4 regions of the Streptomyces capillispiralis genome follow, and region 4 is predicted to be linked to each of the others. Evidence: riboswitches for the same ligand, from Rfam matches in the RefSeq annotation. Region 4 holds a riboswitch; each other region holds the start of a gene.

Region 1 (7,443 bases), 440 kb from region 4:
CTCCCCGTGAATCGTTGGTCGAATGGGTTGGCCAGAGCTTGGCCGATGCCTACCATCGATCACCGCAAGACTTTGTGCACCGCCGCACAAGCTCCCCTCAGGAGGTCTCCTTGCACCGCCGCCGTCGCACCGCGCTCCTCCTCACCGCCGCGATCGCCGCCGCGGCGCCCCTGCTCACCGCCTGCGGGAACGACGCGCACCCCGGTGCCGCGGCCGTCGTCGGCGGCGAGCGGATCACCGTGTCGCAGCTGGAGAACCGGGTCGACGAGGTCCGTGCGGCCCAGCGGGCGGCCGTCCCCGACGAGGCCCAGTACCAGCAGGCCATCGCCCGGACCGGCAGCCTCACCCGCGACACCCTGCACAGCATGGTCCTGGACCGGGTGCTGGAGCGCGCCGCGGCGGACGCGGGCGTGCGCGTCACGCCCAGGGAGGTCCAGGAGATGCGGTCCGGGCTGGAGCAGCAGGCCGGGGGCGCCGAGGCGCTCCAAACGGCCTGGCTGCAGCAGTACGGCATCCCGCCGCAGCGCCTCGACGCCAACCTCCGGCTCCAGCTCCAGGCCCAGAAGCTCGCCCAGCGGCTCGGCACCGACACCAGCCGGCCCGAGTTCTGGAAGGCGCTGTCCGAGGCGGGCAAGGACCTCGACGTCGACCTCAACCCGCGCTACGGCAGCTGGGACGCGGAGAAGAGCAGCCGCGTCGACGCCAGGACGCCGTGGGTGAGGGACATCACCTCGGCGGGCACCGCGCCGACCCTCTGACGGCCGCGGGGGGACCGGGCCCCGGGAAAACCCCAGGCCGGCGGGGAAAACCGGCCCTGTGGAAACCGGGCCCGGGCGCGCCGGACCTGTGGACAACGGCTCCGCGGACAGAAGCCCTGTGGACAACTCGGGGCCTGTCCGCGGCGTGGGCTAGTTTCGGATCGTGAACGCAATCAGCTCCGCGCCGAACCAGGAAGCCGCCGTCGGCCGCATCGTCCTGCTCACCACCAGCCACCGCGTCGCCCCCGGCCTGCTGTCCTGGCCGGCCTGGCAGGTCCTGCACGCGGCCGACCGGGTGCTGTGCGCGGACGGCGCGCATCCGCAGCTGCCGTACCTGCGGGAGGCGGGCATAGCGGTCGAGGAGGCGTCGCCGTCCGCCGAGGACCTCGTCGACGCCTGCGCCGGCGGGCGCACGGTGGTGGTCGTGGCCACCGGCGAGGGCGAGCCCGCGCTCACCGACGGACTGGCCCGCCTGGCGGGGACCGGCCGCGTCCGGATGCCCGAGCTGGAGCTGCTGCCCGCCTCCTACGACCTGCCGGGCGCCCGCCTCCTGGACCTGGTGCAGGTCATGGACCGCATCCGCGCCGAGTGCCCGTGGTCGTCCCGGCAGACCCACAAGGGCCTGGCGAAGTACGGCATCGAGGAGGCGTACGAGCTCGTCGAGGCCATCGAGGAGGGCGACCGGGACGAACTGCGCGAGGAACTGGGGGACGTCCTGCTCCAGGTCGTCTTCCACGCCCGGATCGCCGAGGAGCACGAGGAGGAGCCGTTCTCCGTCGACGACGTGGCGGGCGGCATCGTCGCCAAGCTGATCCACCGGCACCCGCACGTCTTCGGTGAGGAGACGGCGACCACGCCGGAGGACGTCAAGGCGCACTGGCTGCGCACCAAGGCGGAGGAGAAGCGCCGCAGCTCGGTGACGGAGGGCGTGCCGCTGGGCCAGCCCGGACTGGCCCTGGCGGCGAAGCTGGCGTCGCGGGCGCGGACGGCCGGACTGGACGTGCCGCTGCCGACGGGGGAGGGCGTCGGCTACGAGCTGCTGGCGCTGGCGGCGCGGGCGGAGGCGTCCGGGACCGACCCGGAGGCGGCGCTGCGGGCGGCGGCGCGGGCCTACCGGGACGCGATACGGGCGGCGGAGGGCGGCCAGGACGGAGCCTGACCCCGGGGCGGGGCACACGAGAATGCCGCCCCGCCTCCCCTTCCCTCCCTGCCCCCGGGGTTCCGCCCCCGGACGCCCGTTCGCGCGGTCGCCCGCGCCCCCAGCCGAGGTCGCCGTATGCCTGACCAGCCCACCCCGCCACCGCACGCCCGCCCGCACGGCCCCGTCCCCGAGCTGTTTACCTGGGAGTTCGCCGCCGACCCCTACCCCGCCTACGCCTGGCTGCGCGAGCACGCGCCCGTGCACCGGACGCGGCTGCCCAGCGGGGTGGAGGCCTGGCTGGTCACCCGGTACGCGGACGCCAGACAGACCCTCGCCGACCCCCGCCTGTCCAAGAACCCGGCGCACCACGACGAGCCCGCCCACGCCAAGGGCAAGACCGGTATCCCCGGGGAGCGCCAGGCGGATCTGATGACCCATCTGCTCAACATCGACCCGCCGGACCACACCAGGCTGCGCCGGCTGGTCAGCAAGGCGTTCACCCCGCGCCGGGTGGCCGAGTTCGCGCCCCGGGTGCAGCAGCTCACCGACGGGCTCATCGACCGGTTCGCGGCCGGCGGCTCCGCCGACCTCATCCACGAGTTCGCCTTCCCCCTCCCCATCTACGCCATCTGCGACCTGCTCGGCGTCCCGCGGGAGGACCAGGACGACTTCCGGGACTGGGCGGGCATGATGATCCGGCACCAGGGCGGCCCCCGGGGCGGCGTCGCGCGGTCGGTGAAGAAGATGCGCGGGTACCTCGCCGAGCTCATCCACCGCAAGCGCGAGGAACTGCCCGCCGAACCGGCACCGGGCGAGGACCTCATCTCCGGCCTCATCCGCGCCTCCGACCACGGCGAGCACCTCACCGAGAACGAGGCCGCCGCCATGGCCTTCATCCTGCTGTTCGCCGGCTTCGAGACCACCGTCAACCTCATCGGCAACGGCACCTACGCCCTGCTCACCCACCCCGGCCAGCGCGAGCGCCTGCAACGGGCCCTGGCCGCGGGCGACCGGGGACTGCTGGAGACGGGTGTCGAGGAACTCCTGCGCTACGACGGCCCCGTGGAGCTCGCCACCTGGCGGTTCGCCACCGAGCCGGTCACCATCGGCGGACAGCGCGTCGCGGCCGGCGACCCGGTCCTCGTCGTCCTCGCCGCCGCCAACCGGGACCCGGAGCGGTTCGACGGCCCGGACGTGCTCGACCTCGGCCGCCGCGACAACCAGCACCTGGGATACGGCCACGGCATCCACTACTGCCTGGGCGCCCCGCTGGCCCGTCTGGAGGGGCAGACCGCGCTCGCCACGCTGCTGACCCGGCTGCCGGATCTGCGGCTCGCCGTGGAACCGGCCGAACTGCGGTGGCGCGGCGGACTCATCATGCGCGGACTGCGCACGCTGCCGGTGGAGTTCACTCCTGCGCACACCTGAGGGCCGACCGCCGCGCCCAGTGCCCCGGAGCGGACCAGCGCAAACATGACTCGCCCTCAACTCTGTGATCTTCACGTGATCTGCGCGGCATGAACTTGTGACAAGTGATCCTCTGCCGATACGTTCACCCATCAGCGCGGCCCTTCGGCTTCACTCGCCGCGCGGGTCATCGCTGTCTCGCGAAAGGTCTCCCGCATGCTCTCCGGGAACGGTCGGCACCGCCGCCCCCGCCAGGCTCCGGCTCTTCTCGTCGCGGCCGGAGTGACCGGCTCCGCCATCGCCATCCCGCTCCTCGGAGCCGGCAGCGCCAGCGCGGCCGACGGCGCGACCTGGGACCGCGTCGCGGAGTGCGAGAGCGGCGGCTCCTGGAGCCAGAACACCGGCAACGGTTATTACGGCGGCCTGCAGTTGACCCAGGACGACTGGGAGGCCTACGGCGGCCTGGACTACGCGTCGAGCGCCGACCAGGCCAGCCGGGGCCAGCAGATAGCCGTGGCCGAGCGGGTCCTCGCCGACCAGGGCGTCGGCGCGTGGCGCACCTGCGGCCTGCTCGCGGGCCTGGACCAGGACTCGGCGTCGGTCGACATCGACACGGGTGTCGCGGAGGACTCGACGCCGGACCCGTCCGGATCGCCGGACTCCGGTGACGCGTCCGCCTCCTCCTCGCCGTCGCCCACGTCCGAGCCGTCGTCCACCGCGGACGCCACGGAGGGTTCGAAGTCCCCGGAGGGCGCGGAGAGCCCGGAGAGCACGGCCGACGCGTCCGCCGACGCCTCCGTCGGGACCGACACCGGCACCTCCCCCTCCGCTTCGGCCACCCCGAAGACCGACGAGTCGGACAAGCTGGGGCAGACCGACGGCTCTTCGGGCCTCACCGGAACCGAGGGCACCGGCTCCGGCCGTCACCGCGGCGGCAGCGCCGAGGAGGGCGTGACCGAGGACCGTACGTCCGAGTCGTCCGGCCGGCACGCCTCGCGCGGCGACGACGCCTCGCGCGACGCCGCCGACGGCTCCTACACCGTGCGCACCGGGGACAGCCTGTCGTCCATCGCCGACTCCCTTGAGCTGGACGGCGGGTGGCGCGCCCTGTACGCGGAGAACGAGCAGGTCGTCGGCACCGACCCGGACCTCATCCTGCCGGGCCAGGAGCTCGCTGTCGGGGTCGAACCGGGCGAAAAGTGACGCCCGAAAACGCCTGGGCACGGCGGCAGTTGGCGTCATGATTCGCGGCGAATGTCCGATTTAAAGGCTGTGAGAGATAGGTCTCAGAAGCCCTGATCGTCTTTGTCATTCCGCCGATCACGTGCCTACGGTCGAGACCGCTCGCCAATGCGGGCCCCGGCCGCCGCAACGCCGAATCCTGCCAGTGGCGGCCCGGGAACAGTCGTCGCGTCATGCGCCGTAGGCAGGAGCGGGGGACCCAAGGTAAGTGCCGGGCCCAGCAGTTGTGGCTGGCTCGGCTTGGGGTGAAGCCGCGGTTCGTGAGAGCCGTGGCCGGGCAACTCAACCGGCCCGAACCCGACAGCTCACCTCGCAGGCGTCGGTGAGGGGATCAACCATGCTGTTTTCCGGCAAGGGCAAGCACCGCCGTCCGTCCAAGGCCACCCGCGCCATCGCCGTCACCGGTGTCGTCGGTGCCGCCGTCGCCGCCCCGCTGATGGCGGCCGGCAACGCCTCCGCCGCCACCGCCTCCGAGTGGGACGCCGTCGCCCAGTGCGAGTCCGGCGGCAACTGGTCCATCAACACCGGCAACGGCTACTACGGCGGTCTGCAGTTCTCCGCCTCCACCTGGGCCGCGTACGGCGGCACCGCGTACGCCGCCTCCGCCGACCGGGCCAGCAAGGCCCAGCAGATCGAGATCGCCGAGAAGGTCCTCGCGGGCCAGGGCAAGGGTGCCTGGCCGGTCTGCGGCGTGAACCTGTCGAACACCCCGTACAGCGGCGGTGGCTCCGCGCAGGGCACCGAGAGCCAGGGCACCGGCTCCGCCGAGACCCGCGAGACCGAGCAGAAGGCCTCCCGCTCCGCCGAGCGCCCGGCCGCCGAGCAGAAGGCGGAGAAGAAGACCGTCACCACCCCGACCGGCAAGAAGGTCGCCAAGGGTGACGGCGAGTACAAGGTCGTCAAGGGTGACACCCTCAGCACGATCGCCGAGGAGCACGGCGTCGAGGGCGGCTGGGCGAAGCTGTTCGACCTGAACGGCGACATCGTCGAGGACGCCGACCTCATCTACCCGGGCCAGCAGCTGCACCTCAAGTAAGCGGCAGCCCCCTGCTCCCCGCCCCGGTGCGTCTCCCCCCGTACGCACCGGGGCGGGGTTTTTTCGCGCGGGTTTCCGGATTCGGCTTTGTTCCGTTCGGAAACAATTTACGCTCGGTTCTGTCCACGGGGCGGTCGACCGGCTGGCCGATCGCCCGGAGCCGGTTAGGCTCGGACTCGCAGGACCCACCGTGGTCCCGCCCACCCGCGTCACATCCAAGAAGGAGATGCTCGTGCCGTCCATCGACGTCGTCGTAGCCCGGGAAATCCTGGACTCCCGAGGCAACCCCACGGTCGAGGTCGAGGTCGGCCTCGACGACGGCAGCACGGGTCGTGCCGCCGTCCCGTCCGGCGCCTCCACCGGCGCCTTCGAGGCCATCGAACTCCGTGACGGCGATGCCAACCGTTACCTGGGCAAGGGCGTCGAGAAGGCCGTGCTGGCCGTCATCGAGCAGATCGGCCCGGAGCTCGTCGGCTACGACGCCACCGAGCAGCGCCTGATCGACCAGGCGATGTTCGACCTGGACGCCACCGACAACAAGGGCTCCCTCGGCGCCAACGCCATCCTCGGTGTCTCGCTCGCCGTTGCCCACGCCGCCTCCGAGGCGTCGGACCTGCCGCTCTTCCGCTACCTGGGCGGCCCCAACGCGCACCTGCTGCCGGTGCCGATGATGAACATCCTGAACGGCGGCTCGCACGCCGACTCCAACGTGGACATCCAGGAGTTCATGATCGCCCCGATCGGCGCGGAGTCCTTCTCCGAGGCCCTGCGCTGGGGCGCCGAGGTCTACCACACGCTGAAGAAGGTCCTGAAGAGCAAGGGCCTGGCCACCGGCCTCGGCGACGAGGGCGGCTTCGCCCCGAACCTCGGCTCCAACCGCGAGGCCCTCGACCTCATCCTCGAGGCCATCAAGGAAGCCGGCTACACCCCCGGCGAGCAGATCGCCCTCGCCCTCGACGTCGCCGCCTCCGAGTTCTACAAGGACGGCGTCTACACCTTCGAGGGCAAGGAGCGCAGCGCCGCCGAGATGACCGAGTACTACGCGGAGCTCGTCGACGCGTACCCGCTCGTCTCCATCGAGGACCCGCTGTTCGAGGACGACTGGGAGGGCTGGAAGGTCCTCACCGGCAAGCTCGGTGACAAGGTCCAGATCGTCGGCGACGACCTGTTCGTCACCAACCCCGAGCGCCTGGCCCGCGGCATCGAGGAGGGCGCCGCCAACGCCCTGCTGGTCAAGGTCAACCAGATCGGTTCGCTGACCGAGACCCTGGACGCCGTCGAGCTGGCCCAGCGCAACGGCTTCAAGTGCATGATGTCCCACCGCTCCGGCGAGACCGAGGACGTCACCATCGCCGACCTGGCCGTCGCCACCAACTGCGGCCAGATCAAGACCGGCGCCCCGGCCCGCTCCGAGCGCGTCGCCAAGTACAACCAGCTGCTGCGCATCGAGGAGATCCTCGACGACGCCGCGGTGTACGCCGGCCGCAGCGCGTTCCCGCGCTTCAAGGGCTGAGCGCCGCCCGCACAGGCGGCGTCGTCCGTACGTCCCCGTACTCGGTCCCGTACCGTGTGCGGGGACGTACGCACGTATGACCACGCACGCAGGCGAACCGGAGGCGGAGACATGGCGGTGAAGGACCGGGACCGTTTCTCCACCGCGACCAGGATCCGGCTGATCGGTGAGCAGACCGCGGCACGGGTGTACCGCTCGCAGACCAAGCGCCAGGCCCGCCGCTCGCGGCTGACCGGCCGGGCGGCGCTGCTCGCCCTGGTGGTCTGCTCGCTGATCGTGGCCCTCGCCTACCCCATGCGGCAGTACGTCTCCCAGCGCGCGGAGATCGCCGACCTCCAGCAGGAGC
Region 2 (7,443 bases), 3.3 Mb from region 4:
GAGACGGGCGTCGAGCCGGACCTGGTGTGCGTGGCGAAGGCGCTCTCCGGCGGCTACGTGCCGGTGGGGGCCACCCTCGGCAAGGACTGGATCTTCAAGAAGGTCTACTCCTCGATGGACCGGGTGCTGGTCCACTCGGCCAGCTTCGGGGCGAACGCCCAGGCCATGGCGGCGGGCCTGGCCGTGCTGTCGGTCATGGAGGACGAGCGGATCGTGGCGCGCGCCCGGGCCACCGGTGAGCTGCTCAAGGCCCGGCTGACCGCACTCACCGAGAAGTACGAGCTGCTGGCCGACGTCCGCGGCCGGGGCCTGATGATCGGAATCGAGTTCGGCCGGCCCAGGTCGCTGAAGCTGCGGGGCCGCTGGGCGATGCTCCAGGCCGCCCGCAAGGGGCTCTTCGCGCAGATGGTGGTCGTACCGCTGCTGCAGCGGCACAGGATCCTCACCCAGGTCTCCGGCGACCACCTGGAGGTGATCAAACTGATTCCACCGCTGATCATCGACGAGCGGGACGTGAACCGGTTCGTGGACGCCTTCACCGCGGTGATGGACGACGCGCACGACGGCGGCGGGCTGGTGTGGGAGTTCGGCAGGACCCTGGTGAAGCAGGCGGTCGCCCACCGCTGATCCCGCGCGGCGGGGGCACGAGGACCGTCGCACCCGGACGGCTTTGCCTCACAGGCAAGGAAATTGCCAGTGAGGCAAACCTCGGGCTGAATGGAGGCATGAGCTCCTCCGAGACCGAGCCGTCGGCCGAGCCGGCCGGCGCCCTCCCCGTGGTCGCGCCGCAACTGCGCGCCCTGCGGCGACGGGCCTCCCTCACGCTGGAGGCCGCAGCCCGCGACGCGGGCCTGTCGCCCGCCCACCTCTCCCGGCTGGAGACCGGGCAGCGCCAGCCCTCGCTGCCGATGCTGCTCTCCCTCGCCCGTACCTACGGTACGACGGTCTCGGAGCTGCTCGGAGAGACGGCCGCCGACCGGGACGCCGTGGTGCGCGCCACCGACATGGAGCCCACGGCCGCGGGCGGCTGGACGTACTGGCAGGCCGGGGCCGCCGGGCGCGGCATGCAGGCCCTGCGGGTGCAGGTGCCGCACGGCTCCCAGGGCGACATCGTGCGCGTCCACCCCGGTGAGGAGTGGCTGTACGTGCTCAAGGGGCGGCTGCGGCTGCGCCTCGGGGACACCCTGCACCGCCTCGGCCCGGGCGACAGCGCGCACTTCGACTCGCTCACCCCGCACCGCATCGCGGCTCAGGACCCCGACGGGGTCGAGCTGCTGTTCGTCCACACCCTGCTGCAGAGTCCCACGGCCGCGCTGTGCCTGGGCCCGACCCACGGAGACGCGTCATGACCGGCAGAGACATGGAGGAGAAGTTCCCCCGGGCCCTGTGGGTGAGGCTGTTCATCTACATCGCGGTGGGGCACCTCTTCGCGGGCTTCATCTACTTCCTGTTCGAGGTGGGGGCGAAGAAGTAGGCCCGCGCCGGGTGGCTCAGTCGAGCAGGCGCTCGCGCAGCCGCTCCCGGAACTCCGGCGTGAGGCCGAGCCCCTGCTCCAGATAGGGGTCCACGCCGCCCCAGGTCTCCTCGACGGTCTCGAAGGCGGCCGACAGGTACTCCGCGCGCGCGTCGAACAGCGGGCTGAGCAGCTCCATGACCTCGGGGGAGTAGGCCGAGGCGGAGCTGCCGCTGCGGTGCACCTTGTAGCGGCGGTGCTTGGCGTTGGACTTCAGGTAGTCGTCCACGATCGCGTCCCGCTCGACGCCGACGGCGAGCAGCGTCACCGCCACCGACAGTCCCGCGCGGTCCTTGCCGGCCGCGCAGTGCATCAGCGCGGGGACGCTGTCGTCGGCGAGCGCGCGCAGCACCCGGGAGTGTTCGGCGGTGCGCTCCTTGATGATCAGACGGTAGGAGGCGATCATCCGGTCGGCGCCCTTGCCGTCCGCGAGGATCGAGCGCAGCTGGTCCAGGTCGCCGTCGCGGACCATCTTCCAGAACTCGGCGCCGTCGGCCGGGTCGCTGAGCGGAAGGTTCACATTCCGCACGCCCGGCAGCTCGACGTCCGGGCCCTCCAGCTTCTGGTCGGCCGCGTTGCGGAAGTCGAAGACGGTGTGCAGCCCGAGCGAGGCCAGGAAGGCGGCGTCCTCGGCGGTCGCGTGGGCGAGGTGGCCGCTGCGGAACAGCACCCCGTGCCGCACCCGTCGACCGTCCACGGTCGGCAGTCCGCCCACATCGCGAAAGTTGCGTACTCCGGCCAGCTCGGGTTCGGTCGACGGGATCTGCTGCGTCACGAAGGACTCCTCCCACTCGGCGCGCCGGCGCGGCTCGCCGACGGGCACCACACGACGATACGACATGCCTGCCTGGGGCAATGAGTTGTCCACAGGCATTGCCCGACCGCGCCCCGACCCCGATGATGTTGGCGTCTGATCGCACCTGTTCGGTTCTGTGGGAGGTTCGGTGGCGCAGGTCTCTTCAGTGACGCAGGTCTCCCCGGACGGCCGTACCTGGCTCCTCTCGGGTCCGGCCAGTGGCTACGCGCTGCATGTCACGGACCGGGACGAACTGGTCCATCTGCACTGGGGCCCGAGGATCGAGCCCGCCGACGCGGAGGCCCTCGCGCGGCGCCCGCTGCCGGACGACTGGCCGTTCGAGTCCCGGCTGGACGGGCGCGAGGAGTACCCGGTCGAAGGCGGTCCGCGCTTCACCCGCCCCGCGCTGTCCGTGCGCGCCGGCGCACGCCGGGGCACCGAGTGGGTCTTCGACGGGCACGAGACGGACGACGGCGAACTGCGCCTGTGCTTCCGTGACGGCGAGCTGACCGTGACCCTGCACTACCGGATGCGCGGCGATGTCGTCGAGCGCTGGGTGACCCTGCACAACCGGGGACCCGAGGTCGAGCTGATGCGCGCCGACTCCGCCACCTGGACCCTGCCCGACCGGGAGCACTGGCGGCTGTCCCAGCTGCACGGCCGCTGGGCCGCGGAGTCCCGGCTGGCCCGCTCCCCGCTGACCTACGGGGAGAAGGTCATCGGCAGCCGGCGCGGTCACACCGGGCACCAGCACCTGCCGTGGGTCGCGCTCGACACCGACGCGACCGAGGAGCGGGGCGAGGTCTACGGCTGCGCCCTCGGCTGGTCGGGGTCTTGGCGCATCGGTGTGCACCGCCTCCCCGACGCCCGCGTGCAGATCACCGGCGGCGCGGGGCACGACGACTCCGGCCTGCTGATGCTCGGCACCGGCGAGACGTACGTCACGCCGGTCTTCGCGGGCCTGTGGAGCGACGGCGGCTTCGGCGGCGCGAGCCGCGCGTGGCACGCCTACCAGCGGACGTTCGTCGTCCCCGACGCGGACCGGGACCGGCCGGTGCTCTTCAACTCCTGGGAGGCCACCGGCTTCGACATCGGCGAGGAGCAGCAGCGGGCGCTCGCCGAACGGGCCGCCGCGATGGGCGTCGAGCTGTTCGTGGTGGACGACGGCTGGTTCGGCGCGCGCACCGGCGACCGGGCAGGACTGGGCGACTGGACGCCCAACCCCGACCGCTTCCCGGGCGGCCTGAAGCCCCTCGCGGACCATGTGCACGGGCTCGGGATGCGGTTCGGCATCTGGGTCGAGCCGGAGATGGTCAACCCCGACAGCGACCTGTACCGGGCGCACCCCGACTGGGTGCAGTTCCAGCCGGGGCGCCGGCGCACGGAGTTCCGCAACCAGCTCGTCCTCAACCTCGCGCGCGACGACGTGCGGGAGCACCTCTGGCGCCGGCTCGACGCGCTGCTCTCCGGCGCCCCCGTCGACTACGTGAAATGGGACTTCAACCGCTGCTTCACCGACGCGGGCTGGCCCGACGACCCGTATCCGCAGCGGCTGTGGACCGACCACGTGCGCGGGCTGTACGCCCTGCTGGACCGGCTGCGGGCGGCCCACCCGGGGGTGGCCTTCGAATCCTGCTCGGGCGGCGGCGGCCGGATCGACCTGGGTGTCCTCTCGCGTACCGACCAGGTGTGGACCTCGGACAACACCGACCCCCTCGACCGGCTCGCCATCCAGCACGGCTTCAGCCAGCTCCACCCGGCCCGGGTCATGGCCGCCTGGGTCACCGACAGCCCGAACGCGATGCTCAACGGCCGGGTCAGCACGCTGCGCTTCCGGTTCGTCAGCGCGATGGCCGGAGTGCTGGGCATCGGCGGTGACCTCGCGCGGTGGAGCGGAGAGGAGCTCGCCGAGGCGCGGGAGTGGGTCGCGCTCTACAAGGAGATCCGGCCCGTGGTGCAGCGCGGCGACCTGTACCGGCTGCGTCCGCCGGAGGGCGGGCTGAGCGCGGTGCAGTACGTCCTCGGCGACGACACCGTCGTCCTCGCCTGTCTTCAGGCGCAGCACTACGGGGAGCCCGTGCCCGCGCTCCGGCTGCGCGGCCTCGACCCGGCCGCCTCGTACGAATGCCTCGAAACGGGCGAAGTGCACCGTGGTGCCGTCCTGCTGCACCACGGGCTGCTCACCGGTCTGCGGGGGGATCTGGACGCCGCGGTGTTCCGGCTGAGGCGCCTGTGATTGGATGATTAGGTCGTTCTGTCCGATTAAGTAGCTTCGGTATAACGTGCCCCGAAAGAAAGGGAGATGGGGAGGGGGTGCGTGAGCATCGTCATATCCGTGACGATGTGTTGTCGCCATGTTCACGTAATTTCGAGCAATGGCAAGGGAATTCGGCGCGGAATCGGAATCCCGGTCGACGCTCGGTGACGTCCTTTCCGTCCGTGGATCACGGAAAAAGGCATACCCGGAGAACCTCGCGCTTGTCCCTTCACGTCCGGGTCGCTTACGTTCGCCACCGATCCGGACGGACGCCTAATCCTGCCGCCGCCCGGAGCCCGCACACACTGACCCGTGTACGGCAGGAGCGGGGGACCCACAGGTACGACTGCCTGTTCCGGTCTCCGGAACGGCTTGGGGTTAAGCCGCGCGAAAGCGCGGCCGGGCATCTCCAGTCCGAACCCGACAGCTCACCTCGTAGGCGCCGGAGAGGAAATCGTCATGCCCGCGAAGGGTAAGCACCGCCGTACCAAGGCCCAGCGTTTCACCCGCTCCATAGCCGTCGCCGGAACCGGTGGCGCCGCGCTCGCCCTGCCGCTCCTCGGCGCCACCGGCGCGCACGCCGCCACGCCGCAGGCGGCCCCCGAGAAGGCCGTCCAGTCCCTTTCCGCGGCCGGCCAGAAGGCCGCCGCCCAGAAGAGCGACGACGCCCGCACGTACACCGTGAAGGCCGGCGACTACCTCGCCAGGATCGCCGAGACGCAGGACGTCGACGGCGGCTGGAAGAAGCTCTACGCGGACAACCGCGAGGTCGTCGGTGACGACCCGTCGCTCATCCACCCCGGTCTGAAGCTCTCCCTCGACGGCGAGGCCGCCAAGAGCGCGCCGGAGAAGTCCTCTTCCGCCGACCCGGCCGCTTCCGCCGAGCCGAAGGCCGAGAAGCCCGCCGCGAAGCCGTCCGAGCAGCCCTCGGCGGACACCTCCGCGCAGCAGACGACCACCGACCAGGCCGCGAACACCTCCGGTCACAGCTCCCCGGTGCCCGGCGGATCCCTCGGCACCGCCTACAAGGTGGCCGGCAGCATGTGGTCCAGCGGCTACCACACCGGTGTCGACTTCGCCGTCCCGACCGGCACCTCGCTGAAGGCCGTCGGTTCCGGCACGGTCGTCTCCGCGGGCTGGGCCGGCGCGTACGGGAACCAGGTCGTCATCAAGCTCGCCGACGGCTACTACGCCCAGTACGCCCACCTGTCCTCGCTGTCCGTCTCGGCCGGCCAGACCGTGAGCGGCGGCCAGCAGGTCGGCCTCTCCGGCTCCACCGGCAACTCGACCGGCCCGCACCTGCACTTCGAGATCCGCACCACGCCGGACTACGGCTCCGACGTCGACCCGGTCTCCTACCTCCGCTCCAAGGGTGTCGCCATCGGCTGACCCCGAGCGAACCGCCTGACACGCCGCCGAAGGCCGGACCCCGATCCCCGGGTCCGGCCTTCGCCGTATTCCGTAGTTGGCCAACATTTTGAGAGTGTCTTATCTCACCGACCGTCAACCCATTCCTACGGTCGCGTAGGTCACATTCCAAGGTGAATCATGAGCGGTTGTGGCAGACGATTCGAAGAATGACAGCAGAACAGTGATCGGGTCGTACGTGGCGGTGGGGGACAGCTTCACCGAGGGCGTCGGCGATCCCGGCCCCGACGGGGCGCTCGTCGGCTGGGCCGACCGGTTCGCCGTGCTTCTCGCCGACCTCCGGCCCGAAGGCGACTTCCAGTACACGAACCTCGCGGTGCGCGGAAAACTGCTGGACCAGGTCGTGGCGGACCAGGTGCCCCGCGCCGTCGAACTCGCCCCCGATCTCGTCTCGTTCTGTGCGGGCGGCAACGACATCCTCCGGCCGGGCAGCGACCCGGACGAGGTGGCCGAGCGTTTCGAGCGGGCGATCGCCGCGCTCAGCGCCGTGTCCGGCACGGTGATGGTGACGACCGGCTTCGACACCCGCGGCGTCCCCCTGCTCAAACACCTGCGCGGCAAGATCGCCACGTACAACGGGCACGTACGGGCCGTCGCCGACCGGTACGGCTGCCCCGTGCTCGACCTGTGGTCCCTCAGGAGCGTCCAGGACCGCAGGGCCTGGGACGCCGACCGGCTGCACCTGTCACCCGAGGGGCACACCCGCGTGGCGCTCCGCGCGGGCCAGGCCCTGGGCCTCCAGGTCCCCGCCGACCCGGAACAGCCCTGGCCGCCCCTGCCGCCCCGCGGCACGTTCGAGGTCCGCCGGGACGACGTCCACTGGGCCCGCGAGTACCTGGTGCCGTGGATCGGCCGCCGGCTGCGCGGCGAGTCCTCGGGGGACCACGTGACCGCCAAGGGCGCGCTGTCGCCGGACGACATCAAGGTACGGATCGCGTCGGTGGCGTGACGATCACGCGGGACTGGCGTGTGCGGCCGGCGGCCGCGGCGGACGTCGAGGCGGTGGCCGAACTGCGCGCGCTGGTGCTCCGCCCGGATCTGGAACGGCTCGGACGGTACGACGGCCGACGGGTGCGGCAGCGGCTCCGGGACGGCTTCGACCCCGCCCACACCTGGGTGATCGAGGTGGGCGGCGCCTTCGCCGGCTGCGTGGCGCTGCGGCCGGCGGAGGACGCCCACTGGCTGGAGCACTTCTACCTGGCGCCCGGGCACCAGGGCGACGGCATCGGCTCGGGCGTGCTGCGCGCGCTGCTGGAGCGGTGCGACCGCGCCGGGGCCGTCGTCCGGCTGAACGTGCTGCGGGGCAGTGCGGCCCGGCGGCTGTACGAACGGCACGGGTTCACGGCCGAGACCGAGGACCCGGTGGACGTGTTCATGGTGCGCCGGCCGCACCGGCCGTCCCTCCCGCATCCGGCCCCGCCCCGCCGGACCGGCCGCACATAATGGAAT
Region 3 (7,443 bases), 2.2 Mb from region 4:
TCGAGATCGGCGTTGGGGTGCCTGATCAGGTGGCGGGCGGCCGCGACGACCTCGCGCAGGTTGTGCGGCGGCATGTTGGTGGCCATGCCGACGGCGATGCCCGAGGCGCCGTTCACCAGCAGGTTCGGGAACGCGGCGGGCAGCGCGACCGGTTCCTGCTCCTGACCGTCGTAGTTGGGCGCGAAGTCGACCGTGTCCTCGTCGATGGACTCGGTCATCAGGCTCGTGGCCTCGGCCATCCGGCACTCGGTGTACCGCATGGCGGCGGGCGGGTCGTCGTTGCCCAACGAGCCGAAGTTGCCGTGGCCGTCGACCAGCGGGACGCGCATGGAGAACGGCTGGGCCATGCGGACCAGGGCGTCGTAGATCGACGCGTCGCCGTGGGGGTGCAGCTTGCCCATGACCTCGCCGACCACGCGGGCGCACTTCACGTAACCGCGCTCGGGGCGCAGGCCCATCTCGTTCATCTGGTAGACGATGCGGCGGTGCACCGGTTTGAGGCCGTCACGCGCGTCCGGCAGGGCGCGTGAGTAGATGACCGAGTACGCGTACTCGAGGAAGGAGCCCTGCATCTCGTCGACGACGTCGATGTCGAGGATCTTCTCCTCGTACGAGTCGTCGGGCGGCGGGGTCTTCGTGCTGCGGCGGGCCATCGCTGCCGGCTCCTTGCTGAAGCGTGTGACGGGATCTGACGCGGACCATTGTGGACCGTCGCACTGACAAGCGGGACCAAGACCCGGCTCCGGCCGTCCGGCGCGGGCGGGTGGCGACGGCGCGAGAAGGGTACGGGGGAGTGCGCGGCCGGCCCCGCGCGGGGTTGCCGGTCGGCGGGGCGACTTGGGCGGGGGCGGGTCGCGCGGCCGGGGTGCGCGCGGTGCCTCCCGCACTCCCGGGCGCTCGCCACCCGGCGTGGTTCGCCCGTGAGGAACACGGGGACAGCTCGCCTGCCCGCGGCCGCGTGGGCCAGGGACCGCGCGGGCGGCCCGCCCCGCCCGTGGTGCCGTTGTCTGAGGCCGGGACCCCAGCCTCCACACCGGCATCACGTGTCCCACCAGGTTCTCGCTCTCGGCGTAGCCGGCCCGGCCGGGAACTTCACCGGCCGTCCGCACGCTTGCATACAGTGGCAGGACCGGCAGAAACGGCGGTTTCGACAACCGCCTCCGCGATCGAAGGGACGTACATGCCCATGGGTCACACGGCCACAGCCCAGGCAGGCTCCGGCGGCCTGACAGCGACCGAGCACCGCCTGGCCAACGGCCTGCGCGTGGTGCTCTCCGAGGACCACCTGACCCCGGTCGCCGCGGTGTGCCTCTGGTACGACGTGGGTTCGCGTCACGAAGTCAAGGGACGTACCGGTCTGGCTCACCTTTTCGAGCACCTGATGTTCCAGGGATCCGCCCAGGTCAAGGGGAACGGCCACTTCGAGCTGGTCCAGGGCGCCGGCGGCTCCCTCAACGGCACCACCAGTTTCGAGCGCACCAACTACTTCGAGACCATGCCCGCCCACCAGCTGGAGCTCGCCCTCTGGCTGGAGGCCGACCGCATGGGCTCCCTGCTGACCGCCCTGGACGACGAGTCCATGGAGAACCAGCGGGACGTCGTCAAGAACGAGCGCCGCCAGCGCTACGACAACGTCCCCTACGGCACGGCCTTCGAGAAGCTGACCGCGCTCGCCTACCCGGAGGGCCACCCGTACCACCACACGCCGATCGGCTCGATGGCGGACCTGGACGCGGCGACCCTGGAGGACGCCCGCCAGTTCTTCCGCACCTACTACGCGCCGAACAACGCCGTGCTGTCCGTCGTCGGCGACATCGACCCGGAGCAGACGCTCGCCTGGATCGAGAAGTACTTCGGCTCCATCCCCTCCCACGACGGCAAGCCCGCACCGCGCGACGGTTCGCTCCCCGACGTCATCGGCGGGCAGCTGCGCGAGATCGTGGAGGAGGAGGTCCCCGCGCGGGCGCTGATGGCCGCCTACCGGCTGCCGGAGGACGGCACGCGCGCGTGCGACGCGGTGGACCTGGCCCTCACCGTCCTCGGCGGCGGCGAGTCCTCCCGGCTCTACAACCGGCTGGTACGGCGCGACCGCACGGCCGTCGCCGCCGGGTTCGGCCTGCTCCGGCTGGCCGGGGCGCCCTCCCTGGGCTGGCTGGACGTGAAGACGTCCGGCGACGTGGAGGTGCCCGTCATCGAGGCCGCCATCGACGAGGAGCTCGCCCGCTTCGCCGACGAGGGCCCCACGGCCGAGGAGATGGAGCGCGCCCAGGCCCAGCTGGAGCGCGAGTGGCTCGACCGGCTCGGCACGGTCGCGGGCCGCGCCGACGAACTGTGCCGGTACGCCGTCCTGTTCGGCGACCCCCAGCTCGCCCTGACCGCCGTCCAGCGCGTGCTCGACGTGACGGCGGAGGAGGTGCAGGAGGTCGCGAAGTCCCGCCTGCGCCCCGACAACCGCGCGGTGCTCGTCTACGAGCCCGTCGCCCCCGAGGCCGAGGACACCGAGGAAGCCGCCGCAGTCGCCGGCACCGACGAGAACGAGGAGGCGGCCAAGTGACCGAGCTCGCCACGATGGACTTCCACCCGCAGCCCCAGGCGGGCGAGGCCAGGCCCTGGGCCTTCCCGGCCCCCGAGCGCGGCACGCTGGACAACGGCCTGACGGTGCTGCGCTGCCACCGCCCCGGCCAGCAGGTCGTCGCCGTGGAGGTGATCCTCGACGCGCCCCTGGAGGCCGAGCCGGCCGGCCTCGACGGCGTCGCCACGATCATGGCGCGGGCCTTCTCCGAGGGCACCGACAAGCACTCCGCCGAGGAGTTCGCCGCCGAACTGGAGCGCTGCGGCGCCACCCTGGACGCGCACGCCGACCACCCCGGGGTCCGCCTCAGCCTGGAGGTCCCGGCCTCACGGCTCGCCAAGGGCCTCGGACTGGTCGCGGACGCCCTCAGGGCGCCCGCGTTCGCCGACAGCGAGGTCGAGCGGCTGGTCCGCAACCGCCTCGACGAGATCCCGCACGAGCTGGCCAACCCCTCCCGCCGCGCGGCGAAGGAGCTCTCCAAGGAGCTGTTCCCGGCGAGTTCGCGCATGTCGCGTCCCCGCCAGGGCACCGAGGAGACGGTCGAGGGCATCGACTCGGCGGCCGTGCGCGCCTTCTACGAGCAGCACGTCCGCCCCGCCACGGCGACCGCGGTGGTCGTCGGTGACCTCACCGGCATCGACCTGGACGCGCTGCTCGGCGACACCCTGGGCGCCTGGACCGGCTCCCCGGGCAAGCCGCGCCCCGTCCCGGCCGTGGTCGCCGACGACACCGGCCGGGTCGTCATCGTGGACCGCCCCGGCGCCGTCCAGACGCAGCTGCTGATCGGCCGCATCGGACCCGACCGGCACGACCGCGTGTGGCCCGCGCAGGTGCTCGGCACCTACTGCCTCGGCGGCACCCTCACCTCCCGTCTGGACCGCGTCCTGCGCGAGGAGAAGGGCTACACCTACGGCGTGCGGTCGTTCGGGCAGGTCCTCAGGTCCGCCCCGGACGGCACGGGCGCGGCGATGCTGGCCATCAGCGGCTCCGTCGACACCCCGAACACCGGTCCCGCCCTCGGCGACCTGTGGACGGTGCTGCGCACCCTCGCCGCGGAAGGACTGACCGACGCGGAACGCGACGTCGCCGTGCAGAACCTCGTCGGCGTGGCGCCGCTGAAGTACGAGACCGCCGCGGCCGTCGCGAGCACCCTGGCCGACCAGGTCGAGCAGCACCTGCCCGACCACTACCAGGCGGACCTGTACCGGCAGTTGGCCGCGACCGGCACCGTGGAGGCCACCGCGGCGGTCGTCAAGGCCTTCCCGGTGGACCGCCTGGTGACCGTCCTCGTCGGGGACGCGGCGCAGATCAAGGCGCCCGTCGAGGCCCTCGGCATCGGGGAAGTCACCGTCGTTACGGCCGAGTAGCGAGCCGCGGAGGCGCACACGCGCGTGAGGCCCTGGTGACACGCGAGTCACCAGGGCCCACTCATGCCCGAATTGCGACGGAGGATGCCCGTCTGCCCTGTGGGATGCGCTACAAAAGCCGTGATCCGCTTGGGGATCGAAAGATCTCCCGCTTAGCGTCTTCCGGGCTGTTCGTCGGGCAGTGCGCCGCACCCGCGGCAGCGGACAGCCATCGCCGAGTCCCCGTACGGCGCGAGCCAGGGGAGCCGGGGACCCACCGTAGTCCCTGGGGTGAATCGGACGCCCGCGCGTGTCGTGAGGGAGTCCGTAGGAGACCTTCCTGCTCCGAACCCGTCAGCTAACCCGGTAGGCGAGAGGGAAGGAAAGGACCAGCCTCCACATGGCGTTCACCCGCGCCTCCGGGAAACACCGTCGTCCGAGCCGGACGCAGCGCGGCACCGCCCGCGCGGCGGGCGTCGCGGCGCTCGCCACCTCCGGCGTCGTCGGTTCCCTCGCGGCCCCCGCGCTCGCCGCCGGACCGGCCGCCGCACAGACCGGCCTCACCCCCGTCGTCACCCTGGGCGACGCGGTCGCCGACCGGATCGACGCCCAGGCGGCCGCCCAGCACGAGGCCGCCCGGGAGGCCGCCGAGGCCGCCGCGCGGAAGGCGGCCGAGCAGGCCGCGCGCGAGAAGGCCGCCGAAGCGGCAGCCGAGGCCCGAGCGGAGAAGGAGCGCGCCGCGCGGGAGGCCGAGCGCAAGCGTCTCAACACCTTCGTCTCCCCGATCGCCGGCTCCTACGTGTCGACCGGCTACAAGAGCGGCGGCGCCGTCTGGTCCTCCGGCAGCCACACCGGTGTCGACTTCCACGCCGCGAGCGGCACCCCGGTCCGGTCGGTCGGCATCGGCACCGTCGTCGAGGCCGGCTGGGGCGGCGCCTACGGCAACCAGATCGTCATCAGGATGAACGACGGCACGTACACCCAGTACGGTCACCTGTCCTCCCTCGGCGTCTCGGTGGGTCAGCAGGTCACCGCAGGGCAGCAGATAGGCGTCTCCGGCGCGACCGGCAACGTCACCGGCGCGCACCTGCACTTCGAGGCCCGTACGACCGCCGAGTACGGCTCCGACATCGACCCCGTCGCCTACCTCCGCGCGCACGGCGTGAACCTCTGACACCCGCGGCCGGCCGCCCGCGCGGCGGCCCCGCTCACCGTGGCCCCGGCTCCCGAGCCGGGGCTTTCGGCGTTTCAGCGGGCCGCTTGTCCAAAAAATACGCATGGTTTCCGTACCCCCTTCGGAAAATCCCGCTGATTTCAATAGAGTCACGGAACACACGTCGATCTTCGACGTTTCACGGGGATTAAGCCGGAGGTCGGTCATGCGTATTCCCGCGCACTCGGTGTGCACGGCGATCCGGGACGACATCGTCGCGGGTGTCCACGAGCGCGGCAGCCGGCTCACCGAGGAACTCCTCGCCCGTCGTTACGGCGTCTCCCGCGTCCCCGTCCGGGAGGCCCTGCGCACGCTGGAGGCCGAGGGCTTCGTGGTGACCCGGCGCCATGCGGGCGCGTGCGTGGCGGAACCCACCGAGCAGGAGGCCGCCGACCTGCTGGAGATGCGCCTGCTGCTCGAGCCGCTCGGCGCCTCCCGCGCGGCACAGCGCCGCACCGAGGCCCATCTGAAGGTGCTGCGCGGCTTGGTCAGGCTCGGGCAGGAACGCGCCCGTCAGGGCAACAGCGAGGACCTGCGCTCCCTGGGCGGCTGGTTCCACGAGACGCTCGCCCAGGCCTCCGGCAGCCCGGCGCTGGCGTCGACGCTGACCCAGTTGCGGCACAAGATCGCCTGGATGTACGCCACCGAGGGGCCGCCCGACCCGGTCGAGTACTGGGCGGAACACGGCGCGATCGTGGACGCCGTGGGGCGCGGCGACGGCGACCGCGCGCGGGCCGTCACGGCGCTGCACACCGAGCGCGCGAGCGCCGCGCACCGGCTGCGTCTCGCCCCCGGCGGCGAGCGGGCCGGCCGCACGGACCGTGTGAGGAACTCGCAACATCCCGTAAACACGCCGAGCCTGCGGCATTAACACGAGGGCCGTATACAAAGAAGAGCATTTCGTGCCGAAGTCATTCCGCTGCCCTTTTCCGCAGTGCGGTGAATTCACGGCCGCGGCTTTCCGTGTGCCCGCGCGGACAATTCTGGGTGCCCGCGCGAACAATCCGAGGTGCTCGTGCGGATGCTTTGGCGTACCCGGGCGGACGCGTTCCTTTCTGCCCGTGCGGATGGAGTCCCGTGCGGTGCGCTCCCGTGTCCGCGCGCACAACGCGCGCCGGGGAATGCGGCCGGCCGATCCGGTGGGCAGGGAACACGACGGAGCCGCGCCACCCGGGAAGGGCGACGCGGCTCCGCGGCTGTCACACGTGGGCTCAGACGGTCTCGGGAAGTTCCTCGAGGCCCTCGGAGACCAGCTTCGCCAGACGGTCCAGGGCGACGTCCGCGCCCTCCGCGTCGGAAGCGAGGACGATCTCCTCGCCGCCCTGGGCGCCCAGGCCGAGGACGGCCAGCATGGAGGCCGCGTTGACGGGGTTGCCCCCGGCCTTGGCGATCGTCACCGGGACGCCTGCGGCCGTGGCGGCTCGGACGAAGATGGAGGCGGGGCGGGCGTGGAGACCCTCGGCCCAGCCGACGTTGACGCGGCGCTCAGCCATGTGTTGCTGCCCTTCGCTGTTCAGGGTTGTCTAGACCAGTTTCCCACATCGTGAAGCGCGGCCCGGAGCGGCCTGCGCGCCCGCTCCCGGTGACCGCCGGACCGCGGCCTCGGTCCGGCTCCCGTCCACCACAGACTGCCTCGCGCCGTTGTCGTACGCGAGCCGTACTCTGGGGCCCATGCAGACCTCGTCGGACCGGCACGAGTATCCCGCCCACTGGGAGGCCGACGTGGTGCTGCGCGACGGCGGCACCGCGCGCGTCCGCCCCATCACCGTTGATGACGCCGAGCGCCTGGTCAGCTTCTACGAGCAGGTGTCGGACGAGTCGAAGTACTACCGCTTCTTCGCGCCCTACCCTCGCCTGTCCGCCAAGGACGTCCACCGCTTCACGCACCACGACTTCGTGGACCGGGTGGGACTCGCGGCCACCATCGGCGGCGAGTTCATCGCCACCGTACGCTACGACCGGATCGGCGCCGACGGGACGCCCGCCTCCGCGCCCGCCGACGAGGCCGAGGTCGCCTTCCTCGTGCAGGACGCCCACCAGGGCCGGGGCGTCGCCTCCGCCCTGCTGGAACACATCGGTGCCGTCGCGCGGGAGCGCGGCATCCGCCGGTTCGCCGCCGAGGTGCTGCCCGCCAACACCAAGATGATCAAGGTGTTCCGGGACGCCGGGTACACGCAGAAGCGCAGCTTCGAGGACGGTGTCGTCCGCCTGGAGTTCGACCTCGAACCCACCGACCGCTCCATGGCCGTGCAGCACGCGCGCGAACAGCGCGCCGAGGCCCGCTCCGTGCAGCGCCTGCTCGCCCCCGGCTC
Region 4 (7,443 bases):
GGGATCCTCGACGGCGTGGTGATAGCCGGGGTCACCGCCACCGGCTTCGCGTTCACGGAGAACATCCTCTACCTGGGTACCGCCTTCGGCACCGACCAGCTGACCGGCGACAGCGGCATGGCCTCGGTGACCGCGGCGACGTTCTTCGTCCGCATCGTCATGTCGCCGTTCGCGCACCCCCTGTTCACCGTGCTCACCGGGATCGGCTTCGGCATCGCCGCGCTGTCCGGCCCCCGGCAGCGGCTGCGCCGCGTACTGCTCCCGCTGGGCGGGCTGCTCCTCGCGATGGGCATGCACGCGCTGTGGAACGGCTCCTCGACGCTCGGCCAGTACGGCTTCTTCGCGGTGTACGCGGCGTTCATGGTGCCGACGTTCGGACTGCTGACCTGGCTGGTGGTGTGGACGCGGCAGCGCGAGCTGCGGACCGTACGGTCGGAACTGCCCGCGTACGCGGTGGCCGGCTGGCTCACTCCCGCGGAGCCGTTCGCGCTCGGCTCGATGCGGGCGCGGCGCATCGCGCGGCAGTACGCGCGCCGGTACGGCGGGCGGGCGGCGGCCCGGGCGGTGGCGCAGTACGAGGCGTACGCGACCTCGCTGGCGTTCCTGCGGCACCGGGGGCGGCTCGGGCGGGCGGGGACGGACTTCGTCACGCGGGAGCGGGAGCTGCTGCTCGAGCTGTGGCACCGGCGGGGAGCGGCCCGTCCGGCCCTGGACCACGCGGCCCGCGCCCTCGCGCCCCCGGCCCCGGTCACCGCGGCGCCGTGGCCGGTGCACGGGGTGTACGGCCAGCAGCCCCATGGGCAGGGGCAGGCACACCATGGCCAGCCGTCACACGTGCAGGCGCCCCATGGGCAGCCACTACATGTGCAGGCACACCACGCGTATCCCCCACACGGCCATCCGCCGCAGGGTCCGCTGCCGTACGGGCATCCCTACGCCGCGTACGCCCCGTACCCGGACCCGCGGCCGAACCCGGATCCCCGCCGGTCCTGACCGATCCTGACGGATCCTGACCGGTCCAATCACCCCGCCTCACCCCGCCCCGCACACACCTGACCGGCAGCCCTGACGTCGGGGGGGTCGTCGTCGGGACTGCCGGGATTCAGGGGGCGTCGGTTCTCAGGGGGTGAGGCCCTTGTCGCGCAGCCAGGCCAGCGGGTCCACGCCCGAGGTGGAACCGCCGGGGTGGACCTCCAGGTGGAGGTGGGCCCCGGTGGAGTTGCCGGTGGAGCCGACACGGCCGATCACATCGCCGGTGCTGACCTTCTGGCCGACGCTGACGCTGATGGAGGACTGGTGGGCGTACCAGATCTCGGTGCCGTCGTCGAGGGTGAGCACGGTCTTGTAGCCGTAGGAGCCGTCCCAGCCGGCGGAGGTGATCGTGCCGGTGTGGACGGCCTTGATCAGGGTACCGGTGGGGGCAGCGAAGTCGAGGCCGGTGTGGTAGCCGGAGGACCAGTAGGCACCGGCCTGCATGAAGGTGGAGCTGAGGGTGTACGAGGAGGTCGGCAGCGCGTACTGCTTGGCCAGTGCGGCGAGGCGCTCCGCCTCGGCCTTCTTCCTGGCCTCCTCCTCCGCCTTCTTCTTGGCGGCGGCGGCCTTGGCCTTGGCCTCCTTCTCCGCCTTGGCGACGGCCTCGGCGGCCTCCTTCTCGGCGGCGGCCGCGGCCTCGGCGGCGGCCCTGTCCTCCGCCTGGTCCTGCTGCTGCTCGACCTGGGCCATGATCCGGGCGCGCAGCGCCTCACCGGCGCCGGCGGTGGCCTGCTCGTCGTCGGCGGCGCTCATGCCGATGTCGCTGAGGGGCGTGGCCGAACCCTTGGGGGTGTCCTCGTCGGAGATGAGGGAACCCACGTTGGGGAGGTCGGGCACGGAGATCGAGACCGGCGGCTTGCCGGTCTGGGCGCTGGCCATGCCGCCCGCTCCGACCGCGGCGATGACGCCGACGCCGAGGACGGTGGAGCTGCGGGCGAGCCCGCCGCCGCGCTGCTTGGCCACGCGGTGCCGGCCACGTACCGGGCGGATGGTCTCCGCAGTGGGGTTCCACTCCTCGAAGGGGCCCTCGTCGGTGCGGATGCCGCCGTAGGCGAAGGTGTCGCTCGGCTGGTACGGGGCCTCGGGGGCAGGCCGGTTGGACGCCACGTGGGCGTACTCCTTTCCTTCCTTCTCCGCCTACCGGGTTAGCTGACGGGTTCGGAGCAGGAAGGTCTCCTACGCGCGTATACGCACCGTGTTGCCACGGCGGTATCCACGCGATTCACCCCATGGTGATGGTTCCCCGGTTCCCTTGCGGGATTCGGCGCGTGCGCACGGAGCCGACTTCTGTGACGGCTGGGACGACCGCGCTGCGTTATCGAACGTTAATAGACGCGAGGGTCGTATTCCAAGCTGTTCCTCTTGATCGTTAACGATTTCCGTGGGGACTTAACCGCCACCGACGCCCAAAAACGGGCGAGTTGACCGCGCTTCGCGCGCCCGCTCTCTTCTGACGGTATGTCAGTTGTTATGCGCTGCGGGGTGGATCCCTCACGCTGGGTGACAGCGGAATCTCGGGAGAAGTCGGCGGGAGCCGGAAAACACCGAGGGCCGGAACCCTTTCGGATTCCGGCCCTCGGCCTTCAGTAGCGGGGACAGGATTTGAACCTGCGACCTCTGGGTTATGAGCCCAGCGAGCTACCGAGCTGCTCCACCCCGCGTCGTTGAAACCAGTGTACGCCATGCGCGGGACACGAAGCACACCCGTTGTCGCCGGCCCCGTTTCACCGGCCGGTCAGATGGCCGTTCGGCGCCTTGGCCCGGTCCTCGTACTCCGGCAGGACCACCACGGTGGCGCCCCCCTCGGCCAGCACCCCGCTGCCGTCGGCGCCCGCCACGAAGGTGTCCGGCTCGCGCCAGGCCGTGACCACCCGCCGCACCCCCGTGTCCAGGATCAGCCGGGCACAGGGCGCCGGCCGGGACGCGCGGCGGGCGCAGGGCTCCAGGCTGGAGTACACGGTGGCGGCCGGGAGCCGGGGGTCCATGGGGTCGATCTTGGCGAGCGCGGCCTCCTCCGCGTGCACCACCGGGTCGGTGCCCTCCCGGGAGTGGCCGCGCGCCAGCTCCGTACCGTCGGCCGCCACGACGACCGCGCCCACGCTGAACGCCGTCGTGGAGGGCGGGCACTCGGCGGCCAGCGCGCAGGCGAGCGCCAGCCAGTGGTGGTCGGCGGCGACGGGCAGCGGGCCGGTGCCGGGCGCGGTGGGCTCGTAGCGCGTCAAAACGACGTCACCCACCGGGCGGGTCTCGACCAGCCGCAGCCGGCCCGCCTGGTACGCGCCGGGGCCGAAGAGGCGGGGCGCGTCCGGGTCACCGACGAACAGCGGGGCGAGGACGAGCTGGAGTTCGTCCGCGAGGCCCTGGGTGAGCAGCTGGGTGTGGATCCGGCCGCCGCCCTCGACCATCAGCCGCCGGACGCCGCGCACGGCGTGCAGGTGCTCCAGCAGCCGCCGCCAGTCGAGGTCGGGGCCGAGCGGGACGACGTCGGCGGCGACACCGAGGGCGTGTGCCCGCTCGGCGCCCCGGTCGGTGGTGTAGAGCACCTTCGCGCCACCGGTGTGCCAGAACCGCGCCGCCGGGTCGAGGTCGCCGGAGCCGCTGACGGCGACCTTGAGCGGGTACTCGGGCCGGCCCGCGGCGACCCGGGCGGCGCGCCGGGCGGGCGAGTAGACCAGCAGCCGGGGGTTGTCCGCGCGGAGGGTGCCGGCGCCGACCAGGACGGCGTCCGCGGATGCCCGCACCTCGTCGACCCGGTCGAAGTCCTCCGGGCCGGACAGCAGCAGCCGCTCGGGGCCGGTGTCGTCGAGGCAGCCGTCCAGGGAGACGGCGGCGGACAGCAGGACGTACGGGTGGGGCATCGGCGTACTCCGGGCGGGGAACGGCGGCCGGCGGGACCGCGGCGGGCGGGCCGGTGCGGCCCGGTTCCAGTCTGACAACCCGCGCGGCCGGCGTACGCCCGCACCCCGCTCCCGCGCCGGGCGGGCTCAGGGCTCGATCAGGCCGACGCGGATGGCGTACCGGGTCAGTGCCAGGCGGTCCTTCAGGCCGAGCTTGGCCAGGAGGTTGGCCCGGTGCCGCTCCACCGTCTTGGGGCTGATCACCAGCAGGCCCGCGATCTGCTGCGAGGTGTGGCCCTCGGCGACGAGCTTGAGGATCTGCTCCTCGCGGTCGGTGATGGCCTTGGCGGGCAGGCTGCGGCCCTCCCGCGCGAGGTCGAGGTAGTGGTGGATGAGCGCGTTGACCGCCCCGGGGTAGAGGAACGGCTCACCGCGCATGGTGGCGCGGCAGGCCTCGACGAGGTCGCGGTCGGCGACGGACTTCAGGACGTACCCCGAGGCCCCGGCGGCCAGCGCCTCGAAGAAGAACTGCTCGTTGTCGTACATGGTCAGGACGAGGATGCGGGTGTCCGGCAGGGCGCGGGAGAGCTCGCGGGCCGCCTGGAGACCGGTCAGGCGGGGCATGGCGATGTCCAGGACGGCCAGGTCGGGCCGGTGCTCACGGGCCTGCTCCAGGGCTTCGACGCCGTCGGCGGCCTCGGCCACGACGGTCAGGTCCGGTTCGCCGTCCAGGATGAGGCGGACCCCCCGGCGGACCAGCGCGTGGTCGTCGGCGAGGAGGATGCGGGTGGGGGCCGGGTCGTTCATGTCAGCGTTTCCGGTCGGGGGCGTCGGTCACGGGGGCGGGGCGTGCGCGGGCGCGGACCCGCGTACGGGAACGAGGGTGTGCGCGGGGAAGCGGACGGGGACGGGGACGGCCAGCCGTACGACGGTGCCGACGCCGGCGCCGGACTCCACGGTCGGCTCGGTGCCGGACTCCACGGTCAGCCCGGCCCCGATGAGCAGGGCGCGTTCCCGCATGCCGCGGACGCCGGCGCCCTCCGGTGCGCCGCCGGTGCCCCGGCCGTCGTCGCGGACGCGGAGTTCGACACCGCCGGGGGTGCGGTGCAGGGCGATCTCGGCGCGGTGGGCGCGGGCGTGGCGGACGGTGTTGGTGAGCGCTTCCTGGGCCACCCGGTAGAGGACCAGCTCGGCCTCGCGGTCCAGCGGCGGCAGGTCCGGCGCGAGACGGTGCCGGACGTCGAGCCCCGGCCCGGCGAACTCGGCGGCGAGCGCCTTCAGCGCGCTGGCCAGGCCGAGTTCGTCCAGGACGCCGGGGCGCAGCCGGCGGGCGATGCGCCGGATCTCCTCCAGCCCGGCCCGGGTGGCCTCCTGGACCTGGCGGAGTTCCTCGCCCAGGCCGGGCGGTGCGTGGTCGGCGGCGCGCTTGAGCTGGAGCAGGACGGCGGTGAGGGACTGGCCGACCTCGTCGTGCAGTTCCCGGGCAACCCGGCGGCGTTCCGCCTCCTGGGCCGACAGGGCGCGGGCGCTGCTGGTGGCGCGCTCGTCCTCCAGCCGGTCGAGCATCGTGTTGAAGGTGGTGATCAGCTCGGCGATCTCGCCCCGCCCGCCGACCGCGGGCCGGTGTCCCGGGCGGAGCAGGTCGGTGGTGGTCATGGCGCGCGTCAGGCGTTGCAGCGGCGCCAGACCGATCCGCAGCAGCAGCGCGTTGGCGACCAGCATGGCGGCGAGCCCCGCCGTGAGGACCGCGGCCTCGGTGAGCAGCACGGGAGTGGACACGGTGACCGGGCCCAGCAGCAGGGCCGTGGCGACGATGAGGACGACGGCGTTCAGCAGGAAGATCCGCCAGAACAGAGGCACCCGTACCGCCTCCTCACCGTGGGCCGCTCCTGGTGGGCTCCCGGTGCGGCGGGAGCCCGACGGCCCGCCTGCCGGGGGCGCGGCGGGGGCCGTCGTCCTCCAGCCTGTGTGCCGGGCGGGCCCGGCGCCATCGGTGACAGCCCCCATTTCGGCGCCGGAACCCCCACCCCCCATCCCGCCCGGGTGCGCACCGGCCCCGGGGCGGGATGGGGCCCGTGACCGATGGCCGGATCCGGCGGCGCCGGGCCACGCTGGAGTCCGCGCACCGGGCGGGTGATGACCTCGGCGTACGGGCAAACTCCCTTGTAGCGGCCCGAGTTCGCGGCTGACCCACGCGTCGCCCGGTACGTCCCCGGCGGCACGGAACCGATGCCCGGCGGTGTCCGGAGCGACGGCCGCCGACGGTGCCGCCGGGCGGCCACCCCCTGGGAAGGAGGAGCCGTGCCCCAGTCCGACGACGAGCGCCTCGTCGACCTCTCGGCCCGACTCGCGCACGAGGATCCCCGTTTCGCCCGCTCGCTGTCCGCCGGGCGGCCGGCCCGCCCGCGCGAGTACCGGCGTACGGGTGCCCGGTGGCTGCTGGCCGTCGGGGTGACCATGCTGGTGGGGGGCGTGGCCGTCGCCGACGGGCTGCTCATCGCGGCGGGCCTGGTCCTCACCGGGATCACGGTCCAGCTGCTCGACCCCGACCACCCGCGCACCGGCCGCCCCCGACACGACGAACCCCGGCCCGGACGTCGTCCGGACCGGGGTCACCGGTAGGCCCTGTGGGACTCGAACCCACAACCAATGGATTAAAAGTCCACTGCTCTGCCAATTGAGCTAAGGGCCCCTGGCGATGTTGCCTCCACGAGCATAGCCGGACGCGGGCGGGTCTCCGATCGGGTATCGGGCGGGCGGGCCCCGTCGTGTCCCGTGGGGACGCGGAAGGGCCCGCGCGACGGGTGTCGTGCGGGCCCTTCCGGTCAGCTCGGTGAGGTCGTGTCAGCCGTTGCGCTTCCAGCGCGGCTTGTCCTCGCGGCGGCCGAAGGAGCCGCCGCCGCGGTGGTCGTCACGACGGCCGTGGGGGCGGTCGTGGGCGCCGGTGCGGAAGCCCGGGCGGTCGCCCTGGCGGTCGCGGTTGAAGGGACGGTCGCTGCCGCGGTGTCCGGTGCGCTCGTCACGGCGGAAACCGCCGCGGTCGCGGTCGCGGTTGAAGCCGCCCCGGTCGTCACGGTCACGGTTGAAGCCGCCCCGGTCGTCACGGCGCTCGAAGGAACGCCCACCACGGTCACCACCACGGTCACCACCGCGGTCGCCCCGGTCGTCGCGGCGGAAGCCGCCACGGTCACCGCGGTCGTCGCGGCGGAAGCCACCGCGGTCGCCGTCACGGCGGTCGTCCCGGCGGAAACCGCCCCGGTCGTCACGACGCTCGAAGGAACGCCCACCACGGTCACCACCACGGTCACCGCGGTCGTCGCGGCGGAAACCGCCACGGTCCCCGTCACGGCGGTCGTCCCGGCGGAAGCCACCCCGGTCGTCACGACGCTCGAAGGAACGCCCACCACGGTCACCGCGGTCGTCGCGGCGGAAACCGCCACGGTCCCCGTCACGGCGGTCGTCCCGGCGCTCACGGCGCTCGTACGGCGCGGAGGAGTCCGTACGCTCCGTGCGCTCGACCCGCTCCACGTCCCGCGAGGTCGGCTGCTCGGGCAGCGTCACCTCGGCCTCGGCC

What was found. A riboswitch is a leader RNA that binds a small molecule or an ion and turns the genes downstream of it on or off. The one in region 4 is predicted to bind cyclic di-AMP.
Region 1: another riboswitch for cyclic di-AMP. It lies ahead of FHX78_RS20200 (transglycosylase family protein); the one in region 4 lies ahead of FHX78_RS18115 (M23 family metallopeptidase).
Region 2: another riboswitch for cyclic di-AMP. It lies ahead of FHX78_RS03685 (M23 family metallopeptidase); the one in region 4 lies ahead of FHX78_RS18115 (M23 family metallopeptidase).
Region 3: another riboswitch for cyclic di-AMP. It lies ahead of FHX78_RS08210 (M23 family metallopeptidase); the one in region 4 lies ahead of FHX78_RS18115 (M23 family metallopeptidase).

What each region holds. Positions count from the first base shown of each region.
Region 1 covers NZ_VIWV01000001.1:4,641,317-4,648,759, forward strand. The annotation lists gene FHX78_RS20180 (SurA N-terminal domain-containing protein) at 111-758, shown strand; gene FHX78_RS20185 (nucleoside triphosphate pyrophosphohydrolase) at 922-1,917, shown strand; gene FHX78_RS20190 (cytochrome P450 family protein) at 2,035-3,327, shown strand; gene FHX78_RS20195 (LysM peptidoglycan-binding domain-containing protein) at 3,523-4,509, shown strand; cyclic di-AMP (ydaO/yuaA leader) riboswitch at 4,715-4,882, shown strand; gene FHX78_RS20200 (transglycosylase family protein) at 4,886-5,584, shown strand; gene eno (phosphopyruvate hydratase) at 5,817-7,097, shown strand; gene FHX78_RS20210 (FtsB family cell division protein) at 7,209-7,443, shown strand, end outside.
Region 2 covers NZ_VIWV01000001.1:931,272-938,714, reverse strand. The annotation lists gene FHX78_RS03710 (aspartate aminotransferase family protein) at 1-627, shown strand, start outside; gene FHX78_RS03705 (helix-turn-helix domain-containing protein) at 726-1,349, shown strand; gene FHX78_RS03700 (DUF6126 family protein) at 1,346-1,474, shown strand; gene FHX78_RS03695 (tyrosine-protein phosphatase) at 1,491-2,288, opposite strand; gene FHX78_RS03690 (alpha-galactosidase) at 2,476-4,545, shown strand; cyclic di-AMP (ydaO/yuaA leader) riboswitch at 4,860-5,023, shown strand; gene FHX78_RS03685 (M23 family metallopeptidase) at 5,026-5,955, shown strand; gene FHX78_RS03680 (SGNH/GDSL hydrolase family protein) at 6,158-6,943, shown strand; gene FHX78_RS03675 (GNAT family N-acetyltransferase) at 6,940-7,437, shown strand.
Region 3 covers NZ_VIWV01000001.1:2,035,948-2,043,390, reverse strand. The annotation lists gene FHX78_RS08225 (DNA gyrase/topoisomerase IV subunit A) at 1-653, opposite strand, end outside; gene FHX78_RS08220 (M16 family metallopeptidase) at 1,181-2,554, shown strand; gene FHX78_RS08215 (M16 family metallopeptidase) at 2,551-3,939, shown strand; cyclic di-AMP (ydaO/yuaA leader) riboswitch at 4,142-4,306, shown strand; gene FHX78_RS08210 (M23 family metallopeptidase) at 4,319-5,092, shown strand; gene FHX78_RS08205 (GntR family transcriptional regulator) at 5,298-6,002, shown strand; gene FHX78_RS08200 (HPr family phosphocarrier protein) at 6,343-6,624, opposite strand; gene FHX78_RS08190 (bifunctional acetate--CoA ligase family protein/GNAT family N-acetyltransferase) at 6,803-7,443, shown strand, end outside.
Region 4 covers NZ_VIWV01000001.1:4,202,954-4,210,396, reverse strand. The annotation lists gene FHX78_RS18120 (PrsW family intramembrane metalloprotease) at 1-993, shown strand, start outside; gene FHX78_RS18115 (M23 family metallopeptidase) at 1,120-2,139, opposite strand; cyclic di-AMP (ydaO/yuaA leader) riboswitch at 2,152-2,309, opposite strand; tRNA gene FHX78_RS18110 (tRNA-Met) at 2,620-2,693, opposite strand; gene FHX78_RS18105 (dihydrofolate reductase family protein) at 2,757-3,890, opposite strand; gene FHX78_RS18100 (response regulator transcription factor) at 4,017-4,676, opposite strand; gene FHX78_RS18095 (HAMP domain-containing sensor histidine kinase) at 4,704-5,729, opposite strand; gene FHX78_RS18090 (DUF3040 domain-containing protein) at 6,171-6,491, shown strand; tRNA gene FHX78_RS18085 (tRNA-Lys) at 6,489-6,561, opposite strand; gene FHX78_RS18080 (DEAD/DEAH box helicase) at 6,714-7,443, opposite strand, start outside.